DNA from 2 places in the Lysinibacillus sp. FSL K6-0075 genome. Region 2 is predicted to be linked to the other one. Evidence: riboswitches for the same ligand, from Rfam matches in the RefSeq annotation. Region 2 holds a riboswitch; the other holds the start of a gene.
What was found. A riboswitch is a leader RNA that binds a small molecule or an ion and turns the genes downstream of it on or off. The one in region 2 is predicted to bind preQ1.
Positions count from the first base shown of each region.

Region 1: another riboswitch for preQ1. It lies ahead of MHB65_RS02470 (QueT transporter family protein); the one in region 2 lies ahead of queF (preQ(1) synthase).

Region 1 covers NZ_CP151947.1:529,384-540,208, forward strand. The annotation lists gene MHB65_RS02455 (L-threonine 3-dehydrogenase) at 73-1,026, shown strand; gene MHB65_RS02460 (long-chain fatty acid--CoA ligase) at 1,221-2,840, shown strand; gene trpB (tryptophan synthase subunit beta) at 2,885-4,048, opposite strand; T-box leader at 4,108-4,307, opposite strand; gene MHB65_RS02470 (QueT transporter family protein) at 4,376-4,858, opposite strand; PreQ1 riboswitch class I at 4,865-4,909, opposite strand; gene MHB65_RS02475 (ABC transporter substrate-binding protein) at 5,231-6,253, shown strand; gene MHB65_RS02480 (ABC transporter permease) at 6,339-7,328, shown strand; gene MHB65_RS02485 (ABC transporter ATP-binding protein) at 7,360-8,154, shown strand; gene ilvA (threonine ammonia-lyase IlvA) at 8,267-9,529, opposite strand; gene MHB65_RS02495 (TerC family protein) at 9,830-10,573, shown strand.
Region 2 covers NZ_CP151947.1:4,967,875-4,978,699, forward strand. The annotation lists gene MHB65_RS24980 (VUT family protein) at 76-615, opposite strand; gene queE (7-carboxy-7-deazaguanine synthase QueE) at 662-1,390, opposite strand; gene queD (6-carboxytetrahydropterin synthase QueD) at 1,383-1,853, opposite strand; gene queC (7-cyano-7-deazaguanine synthase QueC) at 1,857-2,516, opposite strand; gene queF (preQ(1) synthase) at 2,636-3,136, opposite strand; PreQ1 riboswitch class I at 3,261-3,307, opposite strand; gene MHB65_RS25005 (hypothetical protein) at 3,565-3,750, opposite strand; gene MHB65_RS25010 (ATP-binding protein) at 4,507-6,654, shown strand; gene MHB65_RS25015 (response regulator transcription factor) at 6,662-7,360, shown strand; gene MHB65_RS25020 (flagellin) at 7,588-10,314, opposite strand; gene MHB65_RS25025 (carbon storage regulator) at 10,473-10,673, opposite strand.

The sequences.
Region 1 (10,825 bases), 580 kb from region 2:
TAAATCAATGTTTATCAATATATTTTTGTACTTTCCGAAAGTACAATTGTTCACATGTGGAGGTTTTGGGAAATGAAAAAGATTATTGTTACTGGAGCACTTGGTCAAATTGGTTCTGAGCTTGTAGAAAAACTTCGTGGTATTTATGGAGAGGACAATATACTTGCTACAGACATTAGAAAGCTTGAACATACTAAGGGCCCATTTGAAATATTGGACGTGACAGATGGACAAAGAATGCACGATTTAGCAAAGGACTTCGGTGCAGATACAATGATGCATTTAGCAGCATTATTATCAGCAACAGCAGAAAGAAATCCATTGTTAGCGTGGAATTTAAATATGGGCGGATTAATGAATGCATTGGAAGTTTCACGTGAGCTAAATATGCAATTTTTCACGCCAAGCTCAATTGGTGCGTTTGGTCCGTCTACACCTAAGGAAGATACACCACAGGATACTTTGCAACGACCAACAACCATGTATGGTGTAAATAAAGTAGCGGGTGAGTTATTATGCGATTATTATTTCAATCGTTTTGGTGTTGATACACGTGGAGTACGCTTCCCAGGATTAATTTCTTATGTAACACCTCCAGGTGGTGGTACAACAGATTATGCAGTAGAAATTTTCTATGAAGCCATCGAACAAGGCAAGTATACATCGTATATTCAAGAAGGAACGTTCATGGATATGATGTACATGCCAGATGCTCTACAAGCTATCGTAGATTTAATGGAAGCGGACGGTAGTAAGCTCGTTCATCGCAATGCTTTTAATATTACTGCTATGAGCTTTGAACCTTCGCAAATCGCGGCTGAAATCAAGAAACACTTACCAAATTTCACAATGAGCTATCAGGTAGATCCAGTTCGTCAAGCCATTGCAGATAGCTGGCCAAACTCTTTAAATATTGAAGCGGCTCAAAAAGAGTGGGGCTTCAAAGCAGAGTATGATTTAGCTAAAATGACGGTAGATATGTTAGAGAAATTGAAAATTAAACTGCATAAAAAAGCAATTTCATAATAGATAAGCAAAGGGTGAAGAACTAGACTTCATCCGTTTTTTTATATGTATATAAAAGAAAATTATTGGAATATATAGATTAAATTATGGAATTAAAATATAATAATATTCGGAATATTAATAGTATTCAGTTAAATTGATGCTGTGACGATTTCACAAGGGGAAAATTCACAAATGAAGGGATGATGGGTTTTATGATGCAAGCACCATTAGTTTTAACTAGTTTTTTCAAACGAGCAGAGAGCTATTTTGCAAGAAAATCAATTATTTCACGGACAAGCCCACACAAAATACACCGTTTAACATATGGACAGTGGGCAAAAAGAACGCGTCGTTTAGCAGATGCTCTTACGAGGCTTGGGATGACAAGAGGAACGAAAGTTGGCTCCTTTGCGTGGAACCAGCATCGGCATTTAGAAGCCTACTTTGCTGTACCTTGCTCAGGGGCAATCTTACACATGGTAAATATTCGTTTATCAGAAGAGCATTTGATCTATATTATTAATCATGCAGAAGATGAGATTTTAATGGTCGATGTAGATTTATTACCGATCATTGAAAATATTGCGCCAAAACTAAAGACAGTGAAACACTATATTGTTATGACGGATGATACAGCTTTGCCAAAGACCACATTACAAAATGTTTTATCTTATGAGGAGTTATTAGCTACTGCTGATGAAGAATTTCAATTTCCAGAGGATATTGATGAAGAAGCACCTGCTGGTATGTGCTATACAAGTGCCACGACAGGGAATCCAAAAGGAGTTGTCTATTCACATCGGGGGTTAGTATTACACAGCAACATGCTGAGTATGTCTGATTCTATGGGGATTGCAGAAAGAGATGTCGTGATGCCAATTGTGCCAATGTTTCATGCAAATGCATGGGGGTTACCTTTTGCTAGTGTCAATGTGGGTGCTACACAAGTTCTACCAGGTCCGCAATTTACATCAGCGTTAATAATGGATTTAATCGAACAAGAAAAGGTTACATTAACCGCTGGTGTACCAACAATTTGGATAGGCGCATTACAGGAGCAGGAAAAGAAAGAGCGAGATATTAGTTCTTTAAGAGCGATATGTTGTGGTGGCTCGGCTTCACCAACCCGACTCATTCGGACATTTGAGGAAAAATACGGAATTCCTTATATTGTTGTGTACGGCATGACAGAAACTACACCAATCGTGGCACTTTCCAACTATATGTCATGGATGGATGATTGGCCGATTGAAAAACGTATTGAAGCTCGAGCGATGCAAGGGATGACGATGGCAGGTATCGAATCTAGTATCATTAATGAGAAGGGTGAAGTACCTTGGGATGGCAACACAATGGGGGAATTGCGTTTAAGAGGTCCATGGATTTCTAACGAATACTATCGGGATGAACGAACAGCAGATGCCTATCGAGATGGCTGGTTATATACTGGTGATATTGCAGTACGAACAGAGGATGGCTTTATTAAAATTACGGATCGTACGAAGGATCTTATTAAATCAGGTGGCGAATGGATTTCCTCTGTTGATTTGGAAAATGCACTGATGACGCATGATGCGGTTTTAGAAGCGGCTGTCATTGCCATGCCTCATGCTAAATGGCAGGAGCGTCCATTAGCTTGTGTGGTATTGAAAGAGGGGCAATCAGTAACTGAACAAGAGCTTCTTGCCTTTTTAGAAAATCAATTTGCTAAATGGTGGGTACCAGATGCAGTCGTATTTTTAGAGGAAATTCCAAAGACATCTGTTGGAAAATTTCTGAAAGCAAAGCTGAGAGATAATGTAGCAGATATTTATCCTAGATCATTGGTATAGTTAAAAGAGCGATTTCCCTAAACGGAAGTCGCTCTTTTGTTGAGTTATTTAGTTAACATGTGGAAAACTTGTTCAACGTCTTTATCACCACGACCAGAGATATTAATAATAATGCTTTCCTCAGGTGATAAAGTTGGTGCTAATTTTAGAGCATGTGCGACTGCATGTGAGCTTTCAAGAGCAGGAATAATACCTTCAACCTTGGAAAGTACTTGGAATGCTTCTAAAACTTCTTCATTGGTCACGGTCACATACTCAGCACGACCAATTGTTTTCAAATGGCTATGCTCAGGTCCAGCACCGGGATAATCTAAACCAGCTGCTATTGAATAGGTTGGGAGCGGATTACCGTCTGCGTCCTGCAGCACTAAGCATTTGAAGCCGTGTAGCTCACCTGGTGTTCCTTCGTTTAAGGTAGCAGCTTGATCCGGCTCTATTCCAATAAGGCGAACATCTTCGTCTGCAATATAGTCAGCAAATGCCCCAATGGCATTACTACCACCGCCGACACAGGCAAGAACCGCTGTTGGAAGCTTTCCTTCTTTCTCTAAAATCTGTTCACGACTTTCGCGGCTAATCACGGATTGAAAATGTTTAACCATTGTAGGGAAGGGATGTGGACCAACTGCTGAACCTAATAAATAGAACGTAGTTTCATAGTTTTCTACTAAGTCAGCAAATGCTTCATCAACTGCATCCTTTAGGCGACCCTGCCCTTTATCAACCGCTACGACTTTCGCGCCAAGAAGCTCCATGCGAAATACGTTCAATGCCTGACGCTTTGTATCCTCCAAGCCCATATAAATCGTGCAATCCATTCCAAACATGGCACAAGCTGTAGCTGTTGCTACACCATGTTGACCTGCACCTGTTTCGGCAATCACGCGGTTTGCTCCCATACGTTTGGCTAGTAAGATCTGTCCTAGTACATTATTGATTTTATGTGAGCCTGTATGGTTAAGGTCTTCACGTTTTAAATAAATTTTTGCACCACCCAATTGCTTTGTTAAATTTTCTGCAAAATAAAGAGGGGATTTACGACCAACATATTCACGGAAATAGTAATCTAATTCTTGCTTAAAGTCATCATCCTCTTTATACTTTTGAAAATTCTCATCTAGTATATTTAAAACATTTTGAAGCTCCTTTGGAACAAAGCTTCCACCAAATTCACCGAAATATCCCTTTTTCTCTACTATTGTACTCATCTTTACTCGACTCCTCTATGCTAATTTTTCCATAAAAAAAAGCCACTCCAATCCCTCATAAAAAGGACGAGTAACCGTGGTGCCACCTTTATTCGCAATTTTTGCGCGCTTTCCTGCTCCGGTAACGGGGAGCAAATCGGCCTTACATTTGATAAGGCTGCTCTGAAGTCCATTCACAAGTCTGTACTACTGGTTCACACCACCCACCAGCTCTCTTGAAGTAACAATGCTTGCTACTACTCTTCTTCCTTGCATTTATTAGAAAGAATTGTAGAATATTTTCAGAATAGTGTCAAGAAAAAAGACGAATCTAAAAAGACCCGTCAGTTAAATCAAATTATTAAAGTGAAGGCGTTTGTTTAATACATACATAATCGGCGCACCAACAGCTAATACAACAAATTCACCCGCCGCTACTGTTAGCCAAGTCCAAAAGAATGGCAGCTCTAAGGCTAAGTTCAGCTCAAAGGCAATGATAAACATGGTGCATGTAAATAGCAATGTATTAATAATTAAACGTGCCCATATATTTTTGACAAATTTACAGATTAAAATAAACAGGCCAAGTGTAATCATTGAATGACCTACACCAAACACTAAATCGTAAATGCCAAGTGGTGAAAAGAGATTAGAGATCAATACACCAATAATAATCCCTACGGCAAAGCGTGGATTAAATGCTACTAAATGGTTAAACATCTCGGATACTCGGAACTGTACCTCCGTAAAACCAAATGGTGCAACAAGCATGGTCACAGCTATATAGAGAGCCGCAATGATACCACTTGCTGCTAAAAATTTTATTTTCATATTCATTTCTCCTTAGTTTTTTTTCGTGGGATGGTTACGAACCACGGTGCTTTCACACAAGTAAATATTTTATTATACATATCTAGTAGAAGTCAAATGTCAGACTTTGTCTATAATGTCCTATCGTCGCAAAATTGTCATAAATATTTTTTACTATGTTGAAAAAAGAAATAGAATAACTAAAACAGCGTAGTTTAGCGGTTTAAAGCGCCAAATTGAATGAAAAACTAAAATATTTTGTCACTTTTAAAAGTCAGAACATTCATAATGTTGTTGACTGAGCTCGATAATAACGATAATATAGCGATACATTCACACTTTGTTTGGATAAAGTGCGGTAGATATTTGAGAACATAATCGGGGGGATTATTTGTGAAAAGCAATGTGAAGAAGCTATCATTCCTTCTTTTTGGATTAGTGTTACTACTTGCTGCTTGTGGTAGTGGTGGCTCTAGTACAACAGATTCAAAAGGAAATGAAACAAACAATGCAAGTGAGAGCGGAAATGCAGACGATAAAACATATAAAATCGGGATTACTCAAATTGTTGAGCATCCATCGTTAAACGCAGCAACGGAAGGCTTTAAAAAAGCAATTGAAGATGCTGGCTTAAAAGTTGAATACGATCCACAAATTGCGCAAGGAGATAACAGCCTTAACACAACGATTGCTAACAATCTAGTGAGTGCAAACGTAGATTTAATTTTTGCTAACTCTACACCTTCTGCACAAGCAGCTGCAACAGCAACAAGTGATATTCCAATTATTTTCACATCGGTTACAGATGCTGTTGGTGCACAGTTAATCGACTCAATGGAGAAGCCAGGGAAAAATATTACAGGCACAATTGATCTACATCCTGAAACGATTTCTAAAACAGTAGCATTCTTACAAGACCTTGGTGCGAAAAAAGTAGGGATGGTCTACAATGCGGGTGAGCAAAACTCAGTTGCACAAGTTTCAGAAGTGAAAAAGGTTATGGATGAACAAGGTTTAACGGTGGTAGAAGCATCAGCATCCACTTCAGCAGATGTAAAGCAAGCGACAGAATCTCTAATTGGTAAAGTAGATGCTTTCTATATTATTACTGATAACACAGTAGTTTCTGCTTTAGAATCGGTAATTGATGTTGCCAATACGAATAAATTACCATTAGTCGTAGGAGAATTAGATTCTGTGGCACGTGGTGGTTTAGCTGCTTATGGATTTGAATATTTCGATATCGGTTATGAAGCAGGTCAAATGGCTGTGAAAATTTTAAAAGGTGAAGCAACACCTGCTGATACACCAGCACAATATCCTCAAAATCTGAAACTATTAATCAATAAAAAAGTAGCGGATGATTTAGGAATCGAAATGAAAGATTCTTGGGGTGCAGAAATTCTAGAAAAGTAAAACGAAGCGGGGGAGAACTATCCCCGCTTTATCTTCATTTTACAAGCGATATAAATAATTAAGAGATTTAGGAGATGATTCAACGATGTTTTTAGCATTATTTGGCGCAGTGGAGCAAGGAATCATCTATGCAATTATGGCACTTGGTGTATATTTAACATTTCGGGTGTTAGATTTTCCGGATTTAACGGTTGATGGAAGCTTTGTAACAGGGGCGGCAACGGCAGCAACAATGGTTTTGCTTGGCTACCACCCAATCTTAGCGACTTTAGTGGCAATTGTTGCTGGATTTATTGCTGGATGTATGACAGGAATTCTTCACACGAAAGGAAAGATTAATCCACTATTATCAGGGATTTTAATGATGATTGCTTTATACTCGATTAATCTACGCATCATGGGGTTAACTGCAGAAAATACGATAGGTCGCCCGAATATTCCACTATTAAACTCTGAAACAATCTTTTCAAAGTTTCAAGCTTTTTGGAGCAATTTAGGGATCGATGCTGCTCTTAATAACCTATTAAAAGGCATGGGCTTTCAGCATGTACCAGGTACATGGAGTGTGCTGATTGTCGTATTAATCATCACGATTTTAATTAAGTTAATAGCAGACTGGTTCTTAAAGACAGAGGTCGGGCTAGCTATCCGAGCAACTGGTGATAATAAACGAATGATTCGCAGCTTCTCAGCAAATACAGATACACTTATCATTTTGGGGCTAGGACTTTCCAATGCACTTGTCGCATTTTCTGGAGCTTTAATCGCACAATACTCGAAGTTTTCAGATGTAAGTATGGGGATTGGTATGATTGTGATCGGTCTTGCATCCGTTATTATTGGTGAGGCTATTTTTGGGACTAAAACCATTATTCGTACAACTTTTGCAGTCATTGCAGGAGCCATCATTTATCGTATTATATTAGCATTAGCATTACGTGTAGATTTCCTTGATTCAGGAGACATGAAATTAATTACGGCTATCATCGTTATTTTGGCGCTGATTTTACCGCAAATTATCAATAAGAGTAAGGAACGTAAACGTAAAGCCAAGCGTGCTGCGGGACTTTCGTAAGTAAAAACAGTAGAGAAGGGAGGAAAAGGCCTTGCTTAAATTACATGGTATTAATAAGGTATTTAATGAGGGAACACCAGATGAGAAAATTGCACTTGCAGAGATTAACCTACACTTAAAGCCTGGTGATTTTGTGACAATCATTGGTAGTAATGGTGCAGGTAAATCAACGATGATGAATATGATTTCAGGTGCTTTAACACCTGATTTCGGGACAGTGTTAATTGATGGTAATAATGTGACAAGTTTGCCTGAATATAAACGCTCTCAATACATTGGTCGTGTCTTCCAGGACCCAATGGCGGGAACGGCACCTACGATGACAATTGAAGAAAATCTAGCTCTAGCATACTCTCGCAATAAGCATAGAGGGTTACGTAATGGTGTGGATAAAAAGCGTCGTGAATTTTTTAAAGAATCACTAGAGATGCTTGGTTTGAATCTTGAGAATCGCCTTTCTGCAAAAGTAGGCTTACTTTCAGGTGGGGAACGTCAAGCTTTGTCGCTCTTAATGGCTACCTTCACAAAGCCATCTATTTTATTGCTGGATGAGCATACGGCTGCACTTGATCCATCACGTGCAGAATTAATTACTCGTATTACGAAGTACTTAGTGGAAAAAGATAATTTAACGACATTAATGGTAACGCACAATATGCAGCAAGCATTAGATTTAGGCAATCGTCTTATTATGATGGATAAAGGCCAAATCATTTTAGAAGTTGGTGAAGATCGCAAACATGAATTAACAATCCCTGATTTAATGGCTGAATTTGAACGCATTCGTGGGGAAAAAATGAATTCAGACCGTGCTCTTTTAGGTTAATGATGAAACGCTCATACACTTGTATGAGTGTTTTTTATTTAGGATAATAAGATGATCGATAAACTTTAATACATAAAAAAGCCTCACTTGCGGAGAAGTGAGACTCTTTATGTTAAACGAGTAAACCAAATAGTTGAATGTCGTTGTTTACTTCTTTGTACTTGAAGCCGAATTCATCCATTCGGGCAAGTAGTCCTTCGTATTCAGCACGATCACCTAGCTCAATACCGACGAGTGCAGGGCCACTTTCCTTATTGTTTTTCTTCGTATATTCAAAGGTAGTAATGTCATCGTTTGGTCCAAGTACACTAGTGAGGAATTGACGTAATGCTCCTGCACGCTGAGGGAAGCTGACGATGAAATAGTAAAGTAAGCCTTCATGAATAAGTGACTTTTCTTTAATCTCCTGCATCCGTCCAATGTCATTATTACCACCACTGATGATGACAACGACTGACTTACCTTTAATTTCTTCTTTATAAAAATCAAGAGCTGCCACTGATAATGCTCCAGCAGGCTCGGCAATAATCGCATGTTTATTATATAAATCTAGAATGGTCGTACATACCTTGCCTTCAGGTACAAGAACAATATCATCTAAATAGCGACGACAAACATCGTAAGTGTGGTGACCGACGCATTTTACAGCAGCACCATCAACGAATTTATCAATCCAATCAAGAGCAACTGTGCCACCTTCAGCAAAGGCAGCCTTCATACTACCAGCACCTGCAGGCTCCACACCAATAATTTTGCTAGAAGGAGAGAGGTTTTTAATGTAGGCAGACACGCCTGACATTAAGCCGCCACCACCAATACTACCGAATACGTAGTCGATTGGCTCCTCCATATCATTCATAATTTCTACCGCTACCGTTCCTTGACCGGCAATGACATCGAGATCATCAAATGGATGAATGAAGATTTTACTATGCTCTTCACAATAGCTCAAGGCGCTTTCAGCAGAATCATCGAATGTATCTCCTGCCAAAATAATTTCCACATATTCACGTCCGAACATACGCACTTGATTTATTTTTTGCTTCGGCGTTGTTTGAGGCATAAAAATGCTTGCTTGAATTTTTAATTGGGCACAGGCATAAGCTACACCTTGTGCATGATTGCCTGCACTTGCACAGACAACCCCAGCATTGCGTGCTTCATCCTCGATTTTTTTAATTTTATAATAGGCACCACGAAGCTTGAATGAGCGTACATGCTGTAAATCTTCGCGTTTAATATAAATATTAGCTCCGTATTTCTCGGATAAATAATCGTTTTTTTGTAGTGGTGTGTGCACAACTACATCTTTTAAAAAATGATGTGCAATCAGGACATTCTCCACTTGCACGGTTCTAGTATCAGCAACTTCCATAGTATTCATCCTCCGTTATACGTTTAAAACATTTATCTATGATAGCACACTTTATTTGCTTTTTGGGAGTAATTTTTAGTAAATTCTAAATTTTCCGTGTCTATTTGAAGATGTAAGCGTTTTATCTTGATATAGCCTATTTTTTTGTAAAAAAAGCGATGTGTCAGACCTCGAAATAGTACATTTTAAGTGGAAAAAATCATTTAAACTCTGTTGAATCAAATCCAAAAAATACAACTCTCATAACAATAATGGCCAAGCATATACTAGATTAGCTTAGGACAAGTAGGAGGGTAAGTAGTGGACATCATTCAAGGGATTTTATCTACATATTGGAAATTTTTCGATTGGGCGATGTGGCAAGAAGTATTAATGGACCCTGTATCCTGGGGACTAATATCCTCATTAATTATTATAGAAGGATTGCTGTCGGCAGATAATGCACTGGTATTAGCGGTACTAGTGAAACATTTACCAGATAAACAACGAAAAAGGGCATTAATGTACGGTATGCTAGGTGCCTATTTTTTTAGATTTTTATTTATTGGCATAGGTGTTTATCTTGTAGAATTTTGGTTTATTAAAGTATTAGGTGCTTTATATTTGGGGTGGCTCTGTGTAGCTCATTTCCTCCAAATAGGGAATGAGGATAGTGTGAAGGAGGTAAAGAGGTCGGGATGGATGGTGCGTCTTTTTGGCACCTTTTGGGCAACTGTCATTTCTGTTGAGCTCATGGATATTGCTTTTTCAATTGACTCCATCTTCGCTGCCTTTGCGGTATCAGATCAAGTATGGGTGCTTTTAATTGGAGGGATGCTAGGGATATTAATGATGAGGACCATTGCAGGTGTTTTTTTAATCATCATCGAAAAAATTCCAGAGCTTGAAGCAACGGCCTTCATTATTATAGGTGTCATCGGCTTGAAAATGTTAGTGAGTGTTTTCAATATTCATATTCCACATTATTTATTTTTCTTATTCTTAGTGATTGCTTTTTCCATCACAATCATTGTGCACATGATGAAGAAAGTAAGAGCTGCCTAATTAAAAAGTACTGTTCTCCAAAAATGAGAACAGTACTTTTCTTAGTGTTGAAAAACAAAACAGTCAATTGAAAGGTAAAAATGGATTTCCGTTGCAGGCTACTTGTTTTCCTGTGGGCGAGCGCCGAATCGCTTCCTCCGCTACCGCTCCGTTTAGAGTTTTGCCTGTCTCGCTATCCCACGGGAGTCAAGTAGCCTTCCACTTCAACCCCTGACTTTTTAGCAAAGGTTTTCAAATAAAGTGAAGGTGTTC
Region 2 (10,825 bases):
AAAGTGAATGGGCCTGTTATTAAAACAATTACTTGTGATACGAATCTTCATAATAAGGAAGGCTATTTCAAAGAATTATCCTGAAATGAGATGTTTTTCTTTCATTGGTCCAACTTTATTTAAAATGATTGCACCAACCATTTGAATAATCGTCTTCACAATAATTTGCCCCAAAATAGTGGCAGGTACCGCTTCCCATGGCAATATATTGGCGCCAAGTGGACTTAAGCCGATTACTACGAAAATTGCAGAATCTAGAAAGCCTCCAACAATTCCACTGTAGAACACACGCCAAGCCATTGGTAATTTTAATCGAGTATAGATTTCTGTATCAGCCGTTTCAGCGACAATAAACGATAGCGCTGATGCTACTACAATCAAAAGTGTATCTCCCAGTAGGAATGATACCACTGCTGATAAAATTAAAGCTGTAATAATAAATAAATACGTTTTTGCTCTACCATATTTATTTTGTACTAGGTCACGAAAAATAAAGGTCGCCCCAATTAAAAGTGTCCCCATTGGAACAATAAACATACCAAAGTGCAATGGTGCAAATGCTGCCGTTACCACATTAGCGATAACAATAGATAATAAATAAAATAATACGCTCATACTATTACTCCTCAAGTAAATTTAAAAGCTTTTTTGTAATGGCACACTATACACCTCTTTTATTCCCCCAAACAAGGGCGTGTAACTGTGGCAGTACTTTAACATCTCTTAATTCTTCATCCTTCATTACTCTATCAATCAGCGCATGATATTTATCCAATAAATGCATAATTAATTGTGAATTATCAGTTGTCGTAAGATCATCATTGCCGACTTGAAGATAAAAAGGAATCATTGGATATCGATGGTGAATTTGTTTAGCATAATCGTAATCCTCTTGATTAAAAACGACTATTTTGAGGGATACATGGTGATTGCTGTTTCGATCTTTAAGTTTTTCGAAGATATAAGAAAGCACAGAATAGTCTGTGGTCATTCCAGAACTAGGTGGCTTTGGTGAAATTGTCAGTTCATCAATCTCATACATCCATTTCTGCCACCTACTCCCCTGTGTTTCTACCCCGATTTTTATGTCATTTTCTTTTAAAATGGCAATGAGCTCTGCTAAATTCGGATTGAGTGCAGGATTGCCTCCTGAAATCGTGACAAATGAAAAACCATTGCCCCCCATTCGTTTCAACTCAGCCCAAATCTCTTCCGCTGTCATTTGGACAATAAGATGCTTTCCACTGCCATCCCACGTAAACGATGAATCACACCAAGAACAGGAGTAATCACATCCTGCAGTTCTCACAAACATGGTCTTCTGGCCAACGACCATTCCCTCGCCTTGAATTGTTGGTCCAAAGATTTCAATCACAGGTATCTTACTCAACTTCCATCCACTCCCGTCTCGCTTCTGCATAGCTTGTCGGAGTTTCATAAAGTTTGATAAACTCTACACGCGCACCGTTATATCCTTCATCAAGCAAGGCCACTGTCAACTTTTCGTAAATCCACACAACTATATTCTCTGCCGTCGTATTCATAGGTGGAAGTGTTTCATTTAAATAGCGGTGATCTAAATGAATCTCTATTTTTTGTTTCCATATTTTTTTTATATCGCCAAAATCAATCAGCAAACCACGTTCATCTGTGTAGCCACTCAGCCCTAATACTACACGATAGGTATGACCGTGCAGATTTTTACATTTCCCTTCATAATTATGTAAATGATGAGCAGCATCGAAGGTAAATTCCTTGCTTACGAGAACACGCTTTACATGATAGTTCAATTGATTTCTTTGAATATCCACATCAATTTTTTGGAGTCTCTCGACGATTTTAAAATCTGACATGCCTTAAGACTCCTTCCTATAACGCAAATATTCATCAAGTCCTTTTTTTCGCAGTTTACATGCTGGACATTCACCGCAACCATCAGCTATGACACCGTTATAGCAAGTCAACGTTCTTTCTCGAACAAAGTCCAATGCCCCGAACTGATCAGCAAGCTCCCATGTCTGTGCCTTATTCAGCCACATCAATGGTGTATCAATTACAAAAGAATCATCCATCGATAAATTTAACGTTACATTCAAGGATTTAATAAAAACATCTCGGCAATCTGGATATCCGCTAAAATCTGTTTCACAAACGCCAGTCACGATATGCTTAGCTCCTACTTGACTCGCTAAAACACCTGCAAATGAAAGAAAGAGAAGATTTCGACCAGGAACAAAAGTCGATGGCAGCTCACCATTATCTCCGTCTTCTACTTTAATATCTTGTCGTGTCAAAGCATTCGGAGCAAGCTGGTTCAGGAGTGACATATCAAGAATATGATGCCTGATTCCAAGTTCACTCGCTATCTCCTTTGCACATTCAATTTCAAGACGATGCCTTTGACCATAATCAAAAGTGACTGCCTCAACCTCTTCAAAACGTTCTTTTGCCCAAAACAAACAAGTTGTACTGTCCTGACCTCCACTAAATACAACAATTGCTTTTTCCTGCTTCATCTATAAAACTCCCTTATATCAAAAAAACAGCACTCTAAGAAAAAGTGCTGCTTTCTTCTTAGTTTTTTAAAGAGGGTAGCTAAAAACCTCTTTCTTGATTGAACTATTCAAATCTTCATTTATCGATTATCAATTTTTTCTGGATTAAGATCGTGGTTCATTAAACGATATTTGGCGATTTCTTCATATTTCGTTCCTGGCTTCCCATAGTTACACCATGGATCGATCGAGATACCCCCACGTGGAGTAAATTTCCCCCAAACCTCAATATATCGTGGATCAAGCAATGCAATTAAATCATTCATAATGATATTGACGCAATCTTCATGGAAATCGCCGTGATTTCTAAAACTGAATAAATACAATTTTAGTGATTTACTCTCAACAATTTTTTTATCCGGGATATACGAGATGTACATCGTGGCAAAATCCGGCTGATTTGTCAAAGGGCATAAACTAGTGAACTCTGGACAATTAAACTTAACGAAATAATCTCGATTGGCATGTAGATTATCCACTGCCTCTAATACTTCAGGTGCATAATCATAGGAATACTTTGTACCTTGATTACCTAATAGGGTTAAATCCTTTAATCCTTCTTCATGACTTCTGCCAGACATAAAAAAACCTCCTTGTAAAAATGTTTCCCAACACTTTTCAAGAGAGGCATCACCAATCAGTCTATTAAAACATAAGTAAAAACATAAAAAAGCCACGTCCGATATGGACATGGCATATTGTCATGTTTCCATAGTTTTTTATAGAGGGTATCAGCTATGAACCTCTCCCGTTCTAGTCCGGGCATTCTTTTCTTCAATATCGTACAAAAAATAGTACAGCACGTCAAATAGATTTTTTTATAAAATCTTACCCTATGGAATACGAATTACAAGCATTATGAAAACTGCACTTAGACTAGTCACGGAGAACTGTATCATAATAAAGTGTGGTTTTAATGAAAACAGAAAAAATGTTTCCGAAATTCTTGAATCATTTAAACTAAAGATTTCCACTTATCCTGCTAACCATTTGTTAGTAGCACCCCGATTTATAATCGCTCTAAATCCTGATATTCTTTCATATAAGGACCATCCTCTGCAACATATGAATGATACAATGCCTTTACTGCAAAATTTTTCTCTAAACCCATTTCAGATTTTAGCTTTTTTAATTCATCATGCAATGTTCGATGTTCATTGATTAGCTTTAGCATAATTGATTTATTATATTTCATTATATTCATCCTTTTTGTCTATAACTTGAGGAATTACAACTTTAAAATAGTTTGGAACTACAAAATACTTGAGCATCGGAAGCTGTTCTAGTATTTTGGAAGGTCCCTCTGTTTTTTTTTACTGTCGAAAAGAAGAATAAACCTCATTTAGATACATTACGGTGAACCTTATCATAAGTAAAGGTGGTTTTTAAAAAAACAGGCACATTTGTATGAAGCGAATGTGACCGATCTGATTTGTATTGCTTAACTGCAATTTATATAAACATTTTTCCCAAAAATACCCTAAATATAACAAAGATTAAGCGTAAACTATATATATTTAATACTTTAAGTGCCATTATTGATGTAGCATGCATTCGAGACAAACGGAGTGCTGTGTGTCACTCATAAGGAAGTAATAGTTAGGAGCCGCATCTACCTGTGTATTGAATGTGGTAGCTGAACGGGTCGAACTAAAGAAGTGAGGCTATTTGGATCCCCCGCAAAATCATGGAAAATATCTTTGAAGCAAGTCGCCACATTGTGGGGTAAGATCTGAATCTACCGTTTAGATCTGCATCGGTTAGTCTGCTTCGTTAACCGCTCCCTTCTTCTTGCTTAAAACTTGGTTGCACGTAAGAAAAAAGGACCTCATCGTAATGATTGTGTACAACGCCCCACAGATTTTTGTAGGATACATTTTCCTTTAATGATGATATTATTTAGATAATTAACTTACTTATTGCGCTCTTGGAGATTGGGGTTGGGTTCATAATGAGGGGTATTCTCCGATTCAGTTCTCGTACTATTTTTCTTCAAATAGCTGCTGCCATTGTTTTTGGTTTGGTTGCAAGCTATGCCGTCATCTCTGTACCGGACTCCCCTAAGTTCGAAAGTGAAGAAGGCATTCTGGATTTAACGCAGGTTCATGTTAGTGAGAATCCTCTAAATTTAAAAGGGGAGTGGGCGTTCTACTGGCAAGAGCTGCTGTCGCCTGAGGACATACAGAATCGCTTAGCAAGAGACGGAAATAATGACCGTTGGATCAATATCCCGAGCTCCTGGCTAGGCTATCGGTTAGAGGGTCAGCAACTGAACGGTACAGGCTTTGCAACATTTCGGGTGATCATCAAGCTTAGCGAGCAAGATAGGAATGAGCGGCTTGCCCTACGGCTGCCTACCATTTTTCATGCGTATAAATTATGGGTTAACGGTGAACTACTGGCAGAAGTTGGTACAGTTAGTAGGGACAAGGGCAGCGTGACTCCGCATCTGGCAACGAAGCTGGTGTTCTTCCAGCCCGAGAATGACAGGGTGGAGCTGGTTATGCAAGTAGCCAACTTCCATCATAAGCGAGGCGGCATCACCAAGTATATAGAGTTTGGCGGCAGTGATGTGTTAACGGTTAGGACAAATCTGAGAATCGCCGCAGAAATGTTCACCACCGCAGGCCTGCTTGTGATTGGCGTATATCATCTGCTGTTGTTCGGACTTCGACGCAAAGACAGGGCTCCATTGTATTTTGGTCTGTTCACCGTGTTATCTGGTATCCGATCCTTGCTGGTCGGCGAGCTCTTGCTCACACAATTGTGGCCAGCATTTCCATGGGGATTGCAGTTCAAGATCGAGTACCTGATTCTTTGCAGTATTGGTTATATCATGACGATGTACTTTGATAGTATTTTTCCGAATTATGTGTCGCGTTGGTTTCATCTTGGCACGCGGATTGTTACCGGCGCATTCTGTATCGTTGTTGTAATGACCCCTGCACTTCTATATACCAAAATGTTACTAATGATCGGTGTGATGGTTTTTCTGCATATGATTTATCTAATGGTTGGGCTAGTAAAAGCGGCTATGCGGCGTATGGAGGGAGCGCTAATCTTCCTGCTCGTGTCGGTGGTTGGTTTAGTTACTGTCGTCAACGATTTTTTATATTACAATGAATGGTCACGAATTGGAAATACCTCTCCGCTTGGTCTGTTGGTGTTTACGATTGCACAGATGATTCTGCTTTCTTCAAGATTTACGAAGGCGGCATCGAACGAAGAGAGGATTACACGTGAGCTGCAGGACGCTAACAACAAGCTGACCGAAATGAATATAAATTTGGAACAGATTGTACAAGAACGCACACATGCTTTATCCGTAGCTCATGATGATCTCCGCACATCATATGACCGATTGCTTCACTCCGAGCAAGGGAGAAAGAAGCTCCTTGCCTATATTACGCATGATCTGCGTATGCCGCTGTCCAGCATGCTTGGTTATGTAGAAGCTGTGCAGGACGGGGTCAAGCCGGAACGTAATGAACAGTATCTGAAGTATATCCAGGATAACACGATAAGGATTAACCGGATGATCGAGGAGTTATCCTTCTTGTCGCATTTGGAGACGGGACAAGTCTCGTTCCAAATGGAGCCGGTTCATGTAACTCACTTCTTGCGTGGTTTTTTTGAACAATATGAGCTGGTTGTGTATGACGCAGGTTTGGATTTCATGCTGGATATCGGGGATGCGGAAGATCAACAACCTAACTTGCCTGTTGTCGAGATGGATGCGCAAAGATTCGATCAGGCGTTGTTTAATCTAGTGTCGAACGCGATGAAGTTCACCTCTAGCGGTGGGCTGGTGCGTATTGGGCTAGCTGTGGAGGAGTTGAATCATACCCGCTATGCTATCATTAGCGTACAAGACTCTGGCATAGGCGTTCCTCCAGATCAGCTTGAGAAAATTTTCGATCGCAATTATAGATATGATAGACCGGGCGTGGAGAACAGTGTAGAGGGCAGCGGGCTCGGGCTGGCGATTTGCAGGGAAATCATACAAGCGCATGGAGGGACGGTTCGAGCGGAGAGCGACGGCAAGACGGGTTTAATCATTTACATATCACTTCCATGCATTCGTGGAGAAAGTAGGTGAGCGCTAGATGAACAAATATAAAATTATGATTGTCGATGATGACCCCAACATATGTGAGATTGTTCAGGCGTATTGCGAGAGGGAGGGCTTCATATCCTCCTACAGTTATAGTGGGACGGAAGCTTTGAAGCTGCTTGCCTCGTTCGAGCCGGATTTAATTGTACTAGATGTACTGCTGGCTAATGAGAGCGGCATTGATTGGTGCAGGAACGCACGGACCTACACGAGTGCGCCGATTGTGTTTCTGAGTAGCCAAGAGGAAGACGAGGTGAAAATTAGCGCGTTATCCTATGGTGGCGATGATTATGTGACCAAGCCGTTCAGTCCAAAGGTGCTGATTGCCAAGATCAAGGCACATCTTCGCAGAGTGTCAGCGGGCAGAGGGGAACAACTGCTGGAGTTACCGGGTTTGACGCTGGATTTCTACGCACAGTCCGTCATCATGGGCAGCGAAACCATCTTTTTATCTAAAAAAGAGTTCGGTTTACTGTCCTATATGGCACAAAACGTGAATCGTGCCGTCAGTGTCGATGCGTTGTTTCAGCTCATCTGGGGAACGGATAGTCTGGAGGATACGAGAACGGTCGCTGTACATATCAGTAATTTACGCAAAAAAATCGAGGCTGACCCTACCTATCCTGAGAGAATCGTTACTATTCGCGGGGCAGGTTATATGCTGGTTGTCGAAAGTGCATTGCAAGTGTGAACACAGCGTTAAGGTTGGTAGTGTGATAATGACTGTCGCTCTAGCCTTCGTACTGTGCTGACAGAATGGTTAGTGGGTCACACGAATTTTCCAATTTATGCACAGAGGCCAAGTGCATAAATGAACTTATTTCCCCAAATTGTCCTTCGTTAAGTTTAGCTTTGATATGCGCAAGTAAGAAAAAGGAAACCCTAGAGATTCTAGAGTCCCCTTTGATAAGGATAATATTAACGGAGCAACTGTAGGACACCTTGCGGCTGTTGGTTCGCTTGCGCCAGCATCCCTTGCGCAGCTTGGGAGAGGATATTGTTTTTGGTAAACTCCATCATTTCCTTAGCCATGTCCACGTCGCGAATGCGTGACTCGGCAGCCGTCAGGTTTTCTGCGGAAGCTCCAAGGTTGTTGATTGTATGATCTAGACGGTTCTGGAACGCACCCAGCTTAGAACGCTCATAGGAGACAGTTTTGATTGCGTTGTCCAATACTTCGATCGCAGCTGTCGCTTTCTCCGATGTTGTCACATCCAGTCCGTATTCAGCACCGGTATTGTTGGTTCCGTTCGTTACCGATTGAGTGGACGTGAACGCAGCACCAGTCACGGAGCCTTGTGCAGCACCAGCGTCCTTACCGGAAATACCAAGTGCCAGGGAACGCATATCCCCAATGTCTACAGTCAATGTTTGTCCGTTGTTTGCACCGATTTGCATTTTGAGACCTTGATCTACAGCGTCAGCTCCAATTGTCGATTGAGCGCCTTCGGAAGCAGTCAGCTTCAATGTTTTCGCCAGTTCGTCTGCGCCAATCGTTACCGAACCTTCACTTCCTTGAGTTCCAGTGGAGATGACGAATTTACCGTCTGCCAGACTTACCGTTGCGTTAGCAAGAGCAGGATCAGCCGCTCTGATCTGCGATTGCAGGTCGGATGCTAGACCTCCAGTTGTGTAGTTGCCTGCCGTCAGCGAAATATTGACGTCAATGCCGTCAATCGTCAGCGTGCCGGCATTGTTTGCATTCTGACCTTGCTGCAGCGCTGCCGATCCGAGGCCCAGCGCGGAAGCTGCGCTGCCTGTAACTGCGCCGATCGTACTCGCGCTGCCATTCAGACTGTTCGTGATGACAAGCTCGTTGTTAGCGTTGAAAGACGCCATTGCGTTGCCTGTACCGAAAGCCGTATCCAACTTGCTGTTAAGATCGGTCAGAAATGTTGCGCGATCGCCTGCCGCAGTGAAATCATAGTTGCCGTCAGCCAATGTAATGTTTTTCGTGGAGCCACCAACTGTCACGGACAGTTGATTGTTGCCAGAACCTTCAGTGCCTGTTGTGAACGACGTTCCGATAAGCGCTGCTGCGCCGCCGCCATCAATCGAGAACTCATCCGAAGAATCGGCAGTTGTGAACACAATATTGTTGTTGTCATCGAAGCTAACCGTGACGCTAGCGAAATCGCCGCCCAGCGCTTGGATTTTCGCTTGAACATCAGCAACAAACTGTACTGCGCCGTCATTCCCGCCTGCGCTATAATCAGTTGTAGCCAGGCTTATCGTATGCGTTTCATTGTTCAACGTAAGCGTCAACAGGTTATTCTCCGTACCTTGTACGTAATCTGCATTGCCTGCATCCAGACCGAGGGCCCCTGCTGCAGAACCGGAGATGTTAGTAATGGTGCTGGAGATGCCAGCTGTGTTGGTCGTCAGATAGAGCTTATTATCGCCGTTGAAGGCAGCGATCACATTACCCGCGCCGAAAGCTCCACCCAACTGTGTATTCAAATCAGCCAAGAAAGCGTTGCGTCCAACGGCATCCGTCATATCGTAATCGGCTGCGGTCAAGCTGATTGTACGCGTATTGCCGCCTACAGTCAGTGTGAGTTCGTTGTTAGGCGTGTCGGCAGCTGTTGTAAGGTCAGAACCATTACCAGCAGTTGACAAATGAACCAATGCGTTACCGCCTGTGAGCGCAAAAGAATCATCTGCATCGTTTGTTTTGAACAGAATTTTGTCGTTTGCGTCAATGCTTACCGTCACATTCGCGAAGGCACCGCCCAGCGCCTGGATTTTCGTTTCAAGATCAGCAACAAAATTAACTGCACTATCATCCCCACCTGCGCCGTAATTCTGTACATCCAACTCAATCGTTTTAGTTACGCCATTGAGATCAATTGTGAGCTCGTTATTGCCTGCCGTTACGTTGGGGCCAGAATCTGGATCAGCTGAATTTGCATAAGTGATACTAGAGGTGATCGTTGCACCTTGTGTCGCTGCGGAAACAATACTAAAGCCCGTGCCCAAAGTGGCATCAACATCTACACCACCCGTAGCAGTCGCAGACGTAACTGTAACATTCGGACCGCTGTTCACTGCAGATGGGGTACCGTAAGCCACGTTGCCTGTTACCGTGCCGCCGCCAACTGACGAGATGCTAACATTGCCAAGCGAAGAACCTGTAGCCGACGCACCCGTATTTGAATTCGTAATCGAAATATTGCCTGAGATTGCTCCGCCCGTAACATTGGCAGTGGACACCTTCTGTACGTTTAGTTCGCCTTTCAACAGGCTCTTGGTGTTAAACTCTGTCGTATTGCCGATCCGGTTGATTTCGGAAGTCAATTGATTTACTTCCTCCTGAATTGCCTGACGATCTTCGATAGAGTTCGTGCCGTTCGCCGATTGTCCTGCCAGCTCTCGTATACGTTGCAGGATTGAATGCGTCTCGTTCAGCGCACCTTCTGCTGTTTGAATAAGTGAAATAGCATCTTGGGAATTGCGTTGCGCTTGCTCTAAGCCGCGGATTTGACCGCGCATTTTCTCAGAAATGGCGAGGCCTGCCGCATCGTCACCTGCGCGGTTGATACGAAGACCCGAAGACAATTTCTCTAAAGATTTGCCCGCTGCTGATGTGTTACCAGCTAATTGCCGATGCGTATTCAGAGCTGCGATGTTGTGGTTAATTCTCATTTCTCATTACCTCCATGTGGTGTGTTTTAAGATGCGTTTCCATTTGCATCCTTTGAAGCGTATACCCTGTACTCACAAGTCATTGATGGATTGCACGCTAATCCAAAACAAGGATTTGTAAGTCAAACTGTTATCTTCCTTGATTTCACCACTCGTCCTTAAGTGGTAGAGGCCTCAACCTTTTTTGCCATTCCTAAAGCTATATTGTTTTCTTCCAATAACTCTCCACGAACAATAGAAATATGCTTCGGTGCTTCAATCGCCAAGCGTAAATGACCTTCATCGCTCTTAATGACCTTTACCATAATGTTGTTGTCGATCAGCACATATTCTCCAGGTTTTCTCCCTAACACAAGCATTGACTCATCCCCTTATCTTGCTTATTAAATTAAAAAAAATGAGCAAACAGGTCGCTGCCATTCTTCCTCCTGAAGAACGACGGCGACTTGTTTGCTCATCCTAAGTCTCGTAATTATTTTATAAATTATTCAATTGTAAAAAAAATATAGTT